Regions from separate parts of the Mesorhizobium sp. ESP-6-4 genome, predicted to be linked through region 1. Evidence: predicted binding sites of a transcription regulator. Region 1 holds the regulator's gene; the other holds the start of a gene.
What was found. The regulator PhoB, encoded in region 1, activates phosphate uptake and scavenging genes when phosphate is short. The targets are predictions, from matches to a motif close to TGTCATNNANCTGTCAT.
Positions count from the first base shown of each region.

Region 1 (7,085 bases):
AGCCACGACCGCGTCGACCTTGTTGTCGTTGGCGGTCAGGAACTGCTCCATGTTCTTCTGCGCGTTGGCCGGCAGCCAGCCGTCCGTGTAGGCCTCGCCGACATTCTTGATCTTGCCGCTGTCGATGGCGTCCTTCAGGACTTCCATGGAGCCCGCGAACAGGAAGTCGGCGTTCGGATCGGAGCCCGAGCCCTTGATGAAGACATAGTTGCCTTCCGGCTTGGCCTTGAACACCTCGCGGGCCTGCATGCGCCCGACTTCCTTGTTGTCGAAGGTCAGGTAGAACACGTCCTTGTTCTCAATCAGGCGGTCGTAGCCGACGACCGGGATTCCTTCATCGAGCGCCTTCTGCACCGCCGGGCCGATCGCCGAGGCATCCTGCGCCAGGATGATCAGCGCGTTGGCGCCCTGCGAGATCAGGCTTTCGACGTCGGTCAGCTGCTTGCCCGGATTGGACTGCGCGTCGGCCGAGATATACTTGTCTCCGGCGGCCTCGATGGCGGCCTTCATCGCTGCTTCGTCGGTCTTCCAGCGCTCTTCCTGGAAATTCGACCACGACACGCCGATCACCTTGTCCTTCGCCTCGGCGACGGACGCCAGCGTCAGCGACATGGCAACGCCCGCCAGAATGGCGGCTGCAAATTTCTTCATGATATCCTCCCTGCGCCCGTGCGGCGCGACCCAGACTGGCCCAAAGGCCGGCACAGAGGCTTTTTTTCGAGCCTCAAAAAAATAGTGGTCCAGCACAACAGCGCTGTCAACCGAGATTTTGATGGGTTTTGATGGGCTCAGGCATTTTTTTCGGTGTTCGCAATAAATAATGACATGGCCCCTGGCTTCTGCCACAATCCCTAGCGTGTCAGCGACAGGCCATGGCATTATCACAAGGCCGCGATGACCGGGGAGGACGTGCGAAACGATGTCGGTCGGAATCCGCCATGACGATTTGCGCCGGCGCAACCGCGCCATGGTGATTTCGGCGGTACGCCGCGCCGGTCAGCCATCACGAACCGAAATTGCCGCCACCACCGGGCTCAGCCACTCGACCATTTCGGCGATCTCCGCCGACCTGATCCAGGAGGGCATTCTCACCGAAAGCAAGGCCAGCGAGCCGACGGCGTTGAAGCGCGGCCGGCCGCAGATCGGCCTGGCGCTGAACCCTGAAGCCGCCGCGGTGCTGACCGTGGTGTTGTCGCTGAACTTCCTGTCGGTCGCCGTGATCGATTATGCCGGTCAGGTTGTTGCCGAGGAGCAGCAGCGCCTGGACACGCTTGTCATGCCCCGCGACGAGCTGATCGGCGAATGCGTGGCGATCGTGCGGCGCCGGCTGCAGGATCCCGACCTCGACGTTGGCAGCGTCGCCCGCATCGCCATGGGCATTCAGGGCATCACCGATTCTAATGCACGCGCCATGCTCTGGTCGCCGATAACGCCGCTGACCGACATTCCTTTCGCCGACATTCTCGAGAAGGAGTTCGGCATCTCCGCCACCATGGAGAACGACTGCAACATGATGGCGGTAGCGCTGCAATGGCGCGACCCGGAGCGCTATCGCGACGACTTCATCGCCATCCTGTTGTCGCACGGCATCGGCATGGGTCTCGTGCTCAAGGGTGCGCTGTTCACCGGCACGCATTCCTCCGGCGGTGAGTTCGGCCACATGATTCACCGCCCGGGCGGGGCGCTTTGCCGCTGCGGCCGCCGCGGCTGCGTCGAGGCCTATGCCGGCAACTATGCGATCTGGCGCAGCGCCATGAAAATGAGCGAGGACGCCGAGCCGGTCGACGTCGGCGACGCCGACATGCGGGCCCTTGCCGCGAAGGCGCGCGAGAGGGACGGCCCCGAACGGGAGGCTTACCGCCGGGCCGGCGAGGCGCTTGGTTTCGGTCTCGGCAGCCTGTTCGCCCTCATCGACCCGGCGCCCGTCGCCATGGTCGGCGTCAGCGCGGCCGCCTTCGACCTGATCGAGCCGGCGCTGCGCGAGGCGATCGCCCAGACGGCCGGCGGCCAGCACTCCGAATCGATCTCCTTCGACACCGAGCCGAACGAACTGCCGCTGATCCGCGAAGGCTGCGCCATGCGCGCGCTGACCTTCGTCGACCAGGAGATTTTCGCGCCGGGAGGCCAGGCAAGAGCGGGGACGGGAAAGAACGTGGCCTGAGGCAGCCTTGAAGAGGTCCGGGGACAGCAGCAGACGATTGAAATTAGCGAAGGGAAGGCCCCGCAGCTTCGTCATTCCAGGGCGGAGCAGGAGCGAAGCTCCGTCGCGGAGACCCTGGAATCCATGCCGCTACCTCACGCGTCGAGCGCAGCGGCACAGAATTCTGGACTGTCGCAACGCATCGACATCACGGAATGAATCCTCGGGTCTGCGCTGCGTCGCTGCGCTCCTTGCTCCGCCCGTGGATGACGAAGCACAAGCGTCTCGGCTAATCGCCAATGCACGCGATCCGATGCTGGAGACAGAATCCGTCAGCGCCTCGGCGCCTTACCCCTAATCTTCCCTGATCGCGTAACCTGCGCCTCGGATGGTACGTATGACATCCGGCATGCGGCCGTTGTTGACCGCCTTGCGCAGGCGGCCGACATGGACGTCGACGGTGCGTTCGTCGATATAGATCGTCTCGCCCCAGACATTGTCGAGCAGCTGGCTGCGCGAGAACACCCGGCCGGGATGACGCATCATGAATTCCAGCAGCCGGAACTCGGTCGGGCCGAGCCTGATCTCGCTCTTCTTGCGGTAGACGCGGTGCGACTCGCGGTCGAGCACGATGTCGCCGACCTTGAGCACGCTGGACAGCACCTCCGGCTTGGCGCGGCGCAGCAGCGCCTTGACGCGCGCCATGAACTCCGGCGTCGAGAACGGCTTGACCAGATAGTCGTCGGCGCCGGTCGAAAGGCCGCGCACGCGGTCGCTTTCCTCGCCCCGCGCTGTCAGCATGATGATCGGCAACCGCTCTGTCTCGGGCCGCATCCTGAGACGCCGGCAGAGCTCGATGCCGGAAACCGCCGGCACCATCCAGTCGAGCACGAGCAGGTCGGGAACGTTTTCCTGAAGGCGGATTTCGGCCTCGTCGCCGCGGGTCACCACTTCGACCTGGTAACCCTCGGATTCGAGATTGTAGCGGAGCAGCACCCCAAGCGGCTCCTCGTCCTCCACCACCATGATGCGTGGCGCGATCATTGGCAGGTACCTTCGTCAGGCCGCCGGCGCCGACATTGTCGTCTCGTCCTGCTTGGGACGATTCGCGGGCAATTGCGTGCCGGTCAGCACATAATAGGCGTTCTCGGCGATGTTGGTCACATGGTCGCCGATGCGCTCGAGATTCTTGGCGCAGAACAGAAGATGCGTGCAGGCGGTGATGTTGCGCGGGTCTTCCATCATGTAGGTCAGGAGCTCCCGGAAGACGGATGTGTATTTGACGTCGATGCGCTCGTCGTCGTTGCGAAGCTTGGCCAGCGCCGTGGCGTCGCCCACCGTATATTCCTGGATCACGGCCTGGACCTGGATCAGCACCAGCTGCGCCATGGAATCGATCGAATGCGTGAGGTCGCGCGGCGCGGCGCTGACGCCGACCGAGCCGACGCGCTTGGCGATGTTCTTGGCGAGGTCGCCGATGCGTTCGAGGTCGCCCGCCATGCGGATCGAGCCGACCACATTGCGCAGGTCGTCGGCCATCGGCTGGCGCTTGGCGATCAGCGTGATGGCACGGTCGTCGAGCTCGCGCTGGCGCGCGTCCATGATGGCATCGTCGGAAACGACGCGCTGCGCCATGGCATTGTCGGTCTCGAGCAGGGCCTTGGTCGAAGCGCCGACCATCGAGCTGGCGAGATCGCCCATGTCGTTGATGAGCCGGCTGATCTGCCTCAGATCCTCGTCGAAGGAAGCGACGGTATGTTCGGCCATGATGATGTCCTCGTATGAGCTCAGCCGAAGCGGCCGGTGATGTAGTCCTGCGTGCGCTTTTCGCGGGGCGAGGTGAAGATCTTCTCGGTCCGGTCGAACTCCACCAGCTCGCCCAGATACATGAACGCCGTCTGCCGCGACACGCGCGCCGCCTGCTGCATGTTGTGGGTGACGATGACGATCGTGTAGTCGGCCTGCAGCTCGTCGATCAGTTCCTCGATCTTGGCGGTCGACAGCGGATCGAGCGCCGAGGCCGGCTCGTCGAGCAGGATGACCTCGGGCTTCACCGCAACGGTACGGGCGATGCACAGGCGCTGCTGCTGGCCGCCCGAGAGGCTGAGGCCGCTGGCGTTGAGCTTGTCCTTGACCTCGTTCCAGAGTGCTGCGCGCTTCAGCGCCTGCTCGACGCGGCTGTCCATCTCGGCCTTGCTGATCTTCTCATAGAGCCTGACGCCGAAAGCGATGTTCTCGTAGATCGACATCGGGAACGGCGTCGGCTTCTGGAACACCATGCCGATCTTGGTGCGCAGCAGATTGAGGTCCTGCGAGCGGTCGAGGATGTTCTTGCCGTCGAGCAGCACCTGGCCCTCGGCGCTCTGTTTCGGATAGAGCTCATAGATGCGGTTGAGCACGCGCAGCAGCGTCGACTTCCCGCAGCCCGACGGGCCGATGAAGGCGGTCACGCTGCGCTCGGGCAGGGACAGGTTGATGTCCTTCAGCGCCTTCGACTGGCCATAGTAGAAATTGAGGTTCTTGACCTCGATCTTGGCCTTCTCGACGGTCGTGTCGGCTGCGTTCAGGTCGGTGGACAACATCGGTTTCATCTGTCCTCTCTGCGTCCGGTTAGGCTGCGGGCGATGATGCTCAGCCCGAGAACCGTCAGGGTGATTATGAGTGCGCCCGTCCAGGCCAGTTGCTGCCATTCCTCGTAAGGGCTGAGAGCGAACTGGAAGATGGTTACCGGCAGGCTGGCCATCGGCGCATTGAGATTGCTCGACCAGAACTGGTTGTTGAGCGCGGTGAAGAGAAGCGGCGCCGTCTCGCCGGAGATGCGGGCGATCGCCAAAAGGATGCCGGTGACGATGCCGGAGAGTGCCGCGCGATAGGCAACCGAGCGGATCACCACCCAGCGCGGCGCTCCGATGGCGGTGCCTGCTTCGCGCAGCGCGTTGGGCACAAGGTTCAGCATGTCCTCGGTGGTGCGCACCACGACGGGGATCACCAGGATCGACAGCGCGACCGCGCCGGCAATCGCCGAGAAGTGCCCCATCGGCCGCACCATCAGCTCGTAGACGAACAGGCCGATGATGATCGACGGCGCCGACAAGAGGATGTCGTTGATGAAGCGCACCACCGTCGTGAGCTTCGAAAAGCGTCCGTATTCGGCCATGTAGGTGCCGGCCAGCACGCCGATCGGCGTGCCGACGATGATACCGATGATCGTCATGACGATGCTGCCGTAGATGGCATTGAGCAGGCCGCCGGCATCGCCGGGCGGCGGCGTCATTTCTGTGAATACCGGAAGCGACACCCCGGAAAGCCCCTTGTAGAGCAGGGCGCCGAGAATCAGCGCCAGCCAGGCCAGCCCGATGCCCGCCGCGACGACGCACAGCGTCATCATCACGGCATTCTTGCGCTTGCGACTTTGGTGAAGCGATGCGGCAGTCGACATCGGTCAGGCTCCCGTGCGGCTATCGATGCGCAACAGCATGTAGCGTGCGAGCGCGAGGATGATGAAGGTGATGATGAACAGGATCAGACCGAGCGACACCAGCGAGGATGTATAGAGGTTGCCGTCGGCTTCGGTGAATTCGTTGGCGATGGTCGCCGAGATCGTCGTGCCCGGCGCAAACAGCGAGGCGCTGATGCGGTGCGCGTTGCCGATGACGAAGGTGACGGCCATCGTCTCGCCGAGCGCGCGGCCGAGGCCGAGCATGACGCCGCCCATGATGCCGACGCGGGTATAGGGGATGGTCACGCGCCGGGTCACTTCCCAGGTCGTGCAGCCGATGCCGTAGGCCGATTCCTTCAGCACCGCCGGCACCGTGTCGAACACGTCCTTGGTGATCGAGGTGATGAAAGGCAGCACCATGATGGCGAGGATCAGCGACGAGGTCAGCAAGCCGATGCCGTAGGGCGGACCGGCAAACAGGCTGTCGAGGCCGGGGATGCCTTTGAACAGCCAGATGATGAAGGGCTGGACCGTCGTCTGCAGGAACGGCGCGAAGACGAACAGGCCCCAGATGCCGTAGATGATCGAGGGAATGCCGGCGAGCAGCTCGACCGCGATGCCGATCGGACGCCGGAGCGGGCGCGGGCAGAGCTCGGTCAGGAAGACGGCGATGCCGATCCCGATCGGCACGGCGATGAGAATGGCGATGGCCGAGGTGACGATGGTGCCGTAGATGGGCGCGAGCGCGCCGAAATTCTCGGTGACCGGGTTCCAGGATTCGGTGGTCAGGAAGGAGAAGCCGAACTTCGACAGCGCCTCCCACGATCCGGCGACCAGCGATATCGCGACCCCGCCGAGCAGAACGAGCACGAGCATGGCGGAAAGGCGCGTCGCCGTCCGGAAAACCATGTCGGTGACGGCGAAGCGGCGCACCGTCGCTTCTCTGGTCCGCATGGCGGACGATGTCGCGGCTTCGGAAACGGCTGTCATTTAGCCCCTCGCATTTCGAAAGAGACAGGAGGGCGCCGTAGACGCCCTCCTTATTTTGCGGGAATTACATGCCGGAGTAGAGCGGCTTGCCGTTCGCGTCGACGATGTCCTTGCTCCACATTTCCTCGACGCTCTTCACGACCGCGTCGGGCATCGGAACATAGTCCAGGCCGGCGGCCAGCTCATCGCCCTTGGCATAAGACCAGGCGAAGAATTTGAGCGCTTCGGTCGTCGCCGCGGCGTCATCGGGCTTCTTGTAGACGAGGATCCAGGTGGCGGAGGTCATCGGCCAGGATTCGGCGCCGGCCTGGTTGGCCAGGATGACGCCGTAGCCCGGCTGCGAGCTCCAGTCGGCATTGGCCGCAGCGGCCGAGAACGCGGCGGCGGTCGGCTCGACCTTCTTGCCGTCCTTGTTGATCAAGTCGGTGTAGGTCAGCTTGTTCTGCTTGGCGTAGGCGTATTCGACATAGCCGATCGCGCCGCCGGTCTGCGACACGTTGTTGGCGACGCCTTCAT
Region 1 covers NZ_JAIUGS010000003.1:401,466-408,550, reverse strand. Annotated here, with positions in the region: gene xylF (D-xylose ABC transporter substrate-binding protein) at 1-651, opposite strand, end outside; gene LB523_RS09125 (ROK family protein) at 920-2,161, shown strand; gene phoB (phosphate regulon transcriptional regulator PhoB) at 2,495-3,184, opposite strand; gene phoU (phosphate signaling complex protein PhoU) at 3,200-3,907, opposite strand; gene pstB (phosphate ABC transporter ATP-binding protein PstB) at 3,928-4,731, opposite strand; gene pstA (phosphate ABC transporter permease PstA) at 4,728-5,579, opposite strand; gene pstC (phosphate ABC transporter permease subunit PstC) at 5,583-6,569, opposite strand; gene pstS (phosphate ABC transporter substrate-binding protein PstS) at 6,634-7,085, opposite strand, start outside.

Region 2 (7,085 bases), on a different contig from region 1:
GACGATCACGCTGTTCAATCCGGTCGTCTACCTGATCAGCGGGTTCCGCTGGAGTTTTTATGGCAAGGCCGACGTCTCGGTCGGCGTCAGCCTCGGCATGACGGTGATGTTCCTGGCCATCTGCATCGCGATCGTCGCGTGGATATTTAAAACCGGCTACCGGTTGAGAAACTGACGGAGTTCCTCTCCCCATGGCTACGCTATGCACATATTCCGAGCAGCTGGCCTTTGGCGATAGCGTGCACGGCAGCTTGGCGCAAGCATTGTCCAACGTAGCGCTGGTCGACCCCCACTCCGTCTCGGCTTCGCCGAGCCACCTCTCCCCCGATCGACGGGGGAGAGGAAAGGCGCCAAGCTTTTTGCCGTCGACGCTCGTCTAGCAAGGCTCCCTTCCTTTCCCTCCGGAGGGGGGAAAGGTGGCGCTGCGAAGCAGCGACGGATTGGGGGAACCACGTGGCAATCAAGTTTCGGCCTCACCAGTCACTCACAGAAGATGTGTGCATAGGGTAGACGAAGTGGGGAGAGGAAAGAACCTGCTCTAAACCGCCTTGATCAGCCGCAGCAGGCCCAGCATTTCCACGAAGGTCCCTTTGCGGAACGCGATATAGGTCGGCTCCTCGACGCCGTGGAAGCGGCGCTTGAAGGCCGCCTGGCCCTGCAGGTTGAAGCGCGAGCGGTTGACCCAGGGCGAGTTATAGGCGCGCTGGAAGGTGCCGCGCCAGAAGCTCGATTCGGCAAAGCCGCTGGGCTCGATATCGAGCAGCGGCGAGAGGCCGAGCGTCACCTGTGAGACGCCCTCCTCGCGAAAGCGGTCGACGGCGAATTTGGTCAGGCCGATCTCGGCATGTGGCGTCGCATCGACCTGTTTGCGCTTGAAGGAGGTGGTGTAGCCGATGACCTTGCCGTCGCGAAACAACGGATCGAAGTCGAGGATGGCGAGAAGCCGGCCTTCAGGTCCGTGCAGGAGGAAGCGGCGCATGTCGGCGCCGATCTCTTCGGAAAAACGACGGTTGAGGAAACCCATTTCCCAGCGCTTGATGATGCGCTCTTTGCGCCAGTCGGCGGAAAGCTGCTTGATCTCGTCCTGCAGCCCGTCGCCCTTGTCCTCGGTGAGGGTAAAACCCTTCTTCGTCAGCCAGCGCTCGGAATAGCGCACGGTCTCGTTGCGCTTGCCGGAAAAATTATGCGCAGGCAGCGGCAGCCTGGTGTCGATGCCGAGGCGATTGACCTGGTAGCCGAGGCCGGCGAGCACCTTGGCCGTGTCGGCGCCGACCTGGACGAACCAGGGGCTGCCTGCGGCCTCGACGAAGCGCTTGATATAGGCCGGACGGTCGGCCGGGTCCGCCACCGGATCGCCAAGCGCGAAATGATGGCTCATCTTGGTGCCGAAGGCGATGTAGCCGTCGCCATCGCTGAAATAGGACAGTTTCTGCTGCACGGCCGTCGAATAGGCGAGCGAGAAATCGCCGTAACGGCGCACCAGCGCCAGGCGTTCGTCGTCCGTCAGCTCGCGCCGCGGGACCTTGGGCGCCACGGCATCGAGAAGCCTGTCGAAATAGATGCGCAGGGGCGCCATGAGCTCCGCGTGCCAAGAATGGATGACCTGCCGCCCTCAGGTCGCGAATCGCCGGCGCGGCCGATTGCGGCCACGTCGCGCCAGCGCGATATAGGATGCAATTGGCGGCGAATGAAGAGCAAATGTCCCAAAGGGTCCGCTATGGCCCGTCGGCCGCAGAGCGGCAGCGTAGGGTTGAAGCCGCCCCAGCATCGTCATTCTATGGTGGAGCAAAACGAGGCGACGCGGGGCAGACGATAGAATCCATGCTCGTGACTTGGAAGCGCCGCCACGGCGCAGAATTCTGTTCCGTTGCACGCCCTGGGGAAGGTAACGGCAAGGATACCAGGGTCTTCGCGACGGAGCTTCTCTCCTGTTTCGCCCTGCGATTGACGACGTCGGGGAGGCTTGCGCCCAATCCCCGACGTCCGCGACTCAAAGCTGCAACCTCAGCGCGTCACACCGCGATCTTGCCGCCGCCCTGCTTCGTGATCGCAACGACGGACGGCCGCACCGGCATGTCCGGCTTGAAGTCCGGCCAGCGGGTCGACGGATCCTCGTAATAGGACGGGCGGCCGAACCCTTCCCAGTCCTCGCCGCCGTCGCCCGGGTGCTGGACGGCGACGAAAGCTGTCTGGTCATCCGGCGCGAATAGCGGGCCGCACATTTCGGCGCCGATCGGCACGCGGAAGAACAGTTTCGACGTTGCCCGCGCGGCACCCTCGGTATCGACCGCCCAGAGACCGTCGGTGCGGCCAGTGGCCTTCGGGCCCTGGCCGTCAGTGGCGACCCACAGGCGCCCGGCGGAATCGACGGCGCAATTGTCCGGCATGCCGAACCAGCCATGGGCGGTGGTCGCGGTCGAGAAAGTGGCGCCGACATCGGCAACGGACGGATCGCCGCATTTCAACAGCACTTCCCATTTGCCCTTGGTGGCGGCGAAGTCGCCGCCATCCTCGACGATCTCGATGATGTGGCCGAAAGCGTTCTCGGCGCGCGGATTGGCGGCGTCGACCTGCTCGGCCTTGCGCTTGGAATTGTTGGTCAGCATGACATAGACCTTGCCGTTGCCGGCATTGGGCTGGATATCCTCCGGCCGGTCCATCTTGGTGGCGCCGAGCAGGTCGGCGGCGCGCCGCGTCTCGATCAAAACGTCGGCCTGGGAAGCAAAGCCGTTCTCCGCCGTCAGCGGGCCTTGACCGAAAACGATCGGCATCCATTCGACCGAGCCGTCCTCGGCGAATTTGGCCACATGCAACGTGCCGTCATCGAGCAGGTCCAAGTTGGCGGCGCGGTCATTGGGGTTGAACGTGCCCTTGGTGACGAATTTGTAGACATAGTCGAAGCGCTCGTCGTCGCCGAGATAGAAGACGACGCGGCCGTCCTTGGCGACGATCGACTCGGCGCCCTCATGCTTGAAGCGCCCCATGGCGGTGCGCTTCTTCGGGGTCGAGTTCGGATCGCTGACGTCGACCTCGACGATCCAGCCGAAGCGATTGGGCTCGTTCGGCTCCTTGGCAAGATTGAAGCGGTCGTAATGCGCGCCCCACTCATAAGCGCCTTCGGGGATGCCGAGGCGCTTGTAATTGGCGGCTTCCTTGTGGCCCTCCGGCAATTCGCCCGAGAAATAGCCGTGGATGTTCTCCTCGGCCATCACATAGGTGCCCCATGGCGTGACGCCGCCGGCGCAATTGTTGAGCGTGCCGAAGACCTTGGTGCCGGACGGATCGGCATTGGTCTTGACGCGGTCATGACCGGCGACCGGCCCGGCGAGCGCCATCTCGGTTGTCGACATGATGCGGCGGTTGAGCTTGCCGTCGCGCACCACTTGCCATTTGCCGCCTTGCTTGCGGATCTCGACGATGGTGCCGCCATGCGCGGCCATCTCGACATCGACCTGCTCCTTCGAGAGCGGCGCCACCTCGGCCTTCTTCTTGCCGTCCTTCTCGACGACTGACACGATGCCGGGGAACATCAGATGCGGATTGGTGTATTCGTGGTTGACGACCAAAAGGCCGTGCTCGGCCGAGCCGTCGATCGGAATATAGCCGACATAGTCGTTGTTGTAGCCGAACTGTCTTGCCTGGGCTTCGGCCGACTGCTTCAGCGGATCGAAGTCAGGTGAATCGGCAAACAGCGGATCGCCCCAGCGCAACAGCACGTCGGCGTCATAGCCGGGCGCGACATGGTGCTTGTCGTCGATGCCGGCTTCGAGCTCGTCGAACTTGAAGGCCGAAGCCTCAGCGGCGCGCGCCTCGTCGGCCGCAATCAGCGCCAGCGGGCTGACGGTGGCGGCGATGGCCGACACGGCCAGCGACCCCATGAGAAAGCCGCGGCGCGAGGAACGCGCGGCGATGATCTCGCCCATGGTGCGGTTGTCGGTCGGGTTCACCGGCGGGCCGTCATTTTCCTCGAGCTGGCTGGTCCGAAAACGGGTCTCAGGGGTCACGGTCATGAGTTTGTCCTCTGGCTTCTGAGTGGCTGGGGATTTTGACCTTTCGACCCCTAAAGCGCGCCGATCACATTTTCGTGACACTGCCGTGATAGAACCGCAATAGTTGTTTGCCGGCTCGCGGCGGCTTTTGCGACACCCGGCTTCAGTCCCTTGAGCGCCTGCGCTTGGCTGTGGTCAGCTTGACGACATCGCCCGCTTCGGAAACAAGGGCTTACCGGCGTGGCGACGGCGCTTGAAAAAGGGGATGGCGGGTGAGTTTCTGGGGACTGGCGCAGCTCGGCATTTCGACCGTGATATTCCTGCTGGCGGCGATGGCGGCCAAGCAATGGGGGCTGGCGCCGAGCTTGGCCAAGCTGCTTTTGACGCTGGCGCTCTACTCGGCCGGCAATCTGATCATGCTGAGGCTGGTGCGGGAATTCGGCATGTCGGTGTCGTTCAGCCTATCGGCGGTGATCCAGCTTGTCGCGGTCAATGTCGTGGCGATCGCCTTCTTCGGCGAACGGCTCAATGCCTTGCAGGCGATCGGCATGGTGCTGGCGATCGCCGCGGTCGCGCTGATCACGCTCGGGCCCTATATCCAGCGGCTGTAGCTGGACCCGAGGGCCCGAATGAAATCGACCGCCAACGCGCTCCTCAACAGGTTGGAATTCCCGGTGCTGCTGGCCGGGCTGGTGATTGCCGGCGGGCTATGGGGCCTGGTGGAACTCATGGAGGTGGCGCGCGCCACGACCCCGCACGCCTTCGACACGGAAATCCTGCTCGCCTTCCGCCATGCCGGGCAGCCGGACAGTCCGATCGGCCCGCTTTGGCTGGAGGGCGCGGTGCGCGATGTCACCGCGCTGGGCAGCACCGCTGTGCTGGTGCTGATCACGACGGCGACGATCGCCTATCTGCTCCTGATCCGCAGGCCCTCGACAGCCCTGTTCATGTTCGCGGCCGTCGCCGGCGGGCAAGCGCTCTCCAGCCTGCTCAAGCTCGAGGTCGACCGGCCGCGGCCCGATCTCGTCTCGCATCTCGTCACCGAGACCTCGCTCTCATTCCCCAGTGGGCATGCCATGCTGTCGGCCGTGACCTATCTGACGCTAGGCTCGCTGGCGGCCCGCTTCCTGCCGGACCGGACGACCAAGGTCTTCGTGCTCGGCTTTGCTGTGCTCACCACCGTGCTGGTCGGCGCCAGCCGCGTCTATCTCGGCGTGCATTGGCCGTCCGATGTGCTTGCCGGCTGGTGCGCAGGTTTTGCCTGGGCCATGCTGTGCTGGCTTGCGGCGCGGCTGCTGCAGCGACGCAAGGTCGTTAAGGATAGCGAATAACCGATGTCTCATCTACATTAAATGACGCTTGAAACATCACTATGCTTGTATTATCCATTGATATCGCAGACTCAGACAAAGGTTCTGGCCGATGATCACTGCTGCGCAGATGCGCGCCGCAAGGGCGTTGGCCGGTATCGACCAGCGAACGCTTGCCGAGCGCGCCGGCGTTTCGCTTCCGACGATACAGCGTATGGAAGCGAGCGAGGGCGTCGTGCGAGGCGTCGTCGACACGCTGATGAAGGTCATCCATGCCCTCGATGAGGTCGGGGTGGAATTGATCGGCGAGAACCAGACCAGCGAACGCGGCGGCAGGGGCGTGCGCCTCAAGGCCACCGTGGCGCAGAACCCGCAGGGCTGAGCCGCAACCGCATCCGCCTCGGGAACCGTTACCGGTTTTCGGGCAGCGATGCGGCGTCGCAACGGTTTATCGCGACGGCGACCGCCGACATCCAGCCGACGATCCCGCCGCCCTGTGGAGCGGAAGCAGTTCATGGATCAGGCGCGGCGGGCAATTCACCACCAAGCACGGCCGACCTTCGCCGAGCTGTTCACACCAAAGCTGGTGACGGTGCTGCGCGAGGGCTACCACCTCAAGCAGCTGAGGGCGGATGTGATCGCCGGCCTGACAGTCGCCATCGTGGCGTTGCCGCTGTCGATGGCGATCGCGATCGCCTCGCATGTGGAGCCCGAGCGCGGACTGTTTACGGCGATCATCGGCGGTTTCATCGTCGGCGCGCTCGGCGGCAGCCGTTTCCAGATCGGCGGGCCCGCCGGCGCCTTCATCGTGGTCGTGGCCTCGACGGTCGACCGGCACGGTGTCGACGGGCTGATCCTGGCAATGCTCATAGCCGGCGTCTTCCTGCTCGCGGCCGGCTATCTGAGGCTCGGCGCCTATGTGAAGTTCATTCCGTATCCGGTGACGGTGGGTTTCACCGCGGGCATCGCCGTCATCATCCTGTCCAGCCAGTTGCACGACCTGTTCGGCCTGACGCTGCCGGGCAAGGAGCCAGGCGACCTGCTGCCGCGGCTTATCGCGCTCGGCAAGGCGGCCCGAACGGCAAACCCGGCGGCCATTGCGCTCGCCGCGCTGACGATAGGGATCATCGTGGCCATGAAGCGCTGGCGCCCTTCGTGGCCGGGCCTCCTGATCGCGGTGGCGGCGGCCTCGCTGGCGACGACGCTTCTCGGTCTTCCCGTAGAGACGATCGGAACGCAATTCGGTGGCATTCCGCGGATGTTGCCGGATCCGGCTCTTCCGGCGCTGGATGCGCAGAAGCTCGTCTCCGTGGTGCCCGACGCAATTTCCTTCGCTCTGCTCGGAGCAATCGAATCGCTGCTTTCCGCCGTGGTCGCGGACGGTATGACCGGACGACGGCACCGCTCCAACTGCGAACTGGTGGCACAGGGCATCGCCAATATCGGCTCGGCGCTGTTCGGCGGGATCTGCGTGACTGGCCTGATCGCGCGCACGGCGACCAACATCCGCGCGGGCGCGCATGGACCGTTGTCGGGAATATTCCATTCCGCCTTCCTGCTGCTGTTCATGCTGGTGGCTGCGCCGCTTGCCAGCTACATCCCGCTGGCGGCGCTTGCCGGGGTGCTGGCCACGGTGGCCTGGAACATGGTGGAGAAGCCCGCCTTCCTGGCGCTGATCCGATCGTCCTGGGGCGACGCCCTGGTGCTTCTGGTCACCTTCGGACTTGTCATCTTCCGCGACCTCACCACCGGCATCGTGGTCGGCTTTGCGCTGGGCGCTCTGCTG
Region 2 covers NZ_JAIUGS010000013.1:10,155-17,239, reverse strand. Annotated here, with positions in the region: gene LB523_RS20960 (ABC transporter permease) at 1-175, shown strand, start outside; gene LB523_RS20955 (phosphatidylglycerol lysyltransferase domain-containing protein) at 539-1,576, opposite strand; gene LB523_RS20950 (PhoX family protein) at 2,013-4,010, opposite strand; gene LB523_RS20945 (hypothetical protein) at 4,262-4,600, shown strand; gene LB523_RS20940 (phosphatase PAP2 family protein) at 4,619-5,320, shown strand; gene LB523_RS20935 (helix-turn-helix domain-containing protein) at 5,412-5,681, shown strand; gene LB523_RS20930 (SulP family inorganic anion transporter) at 5,814-7,085, shown strand, end outside.
Region 2: the regulator PhoB is predicted to act here: its motif matches at 4,074-4,090, upstream of LB523_RS20950 (PhoX family protein).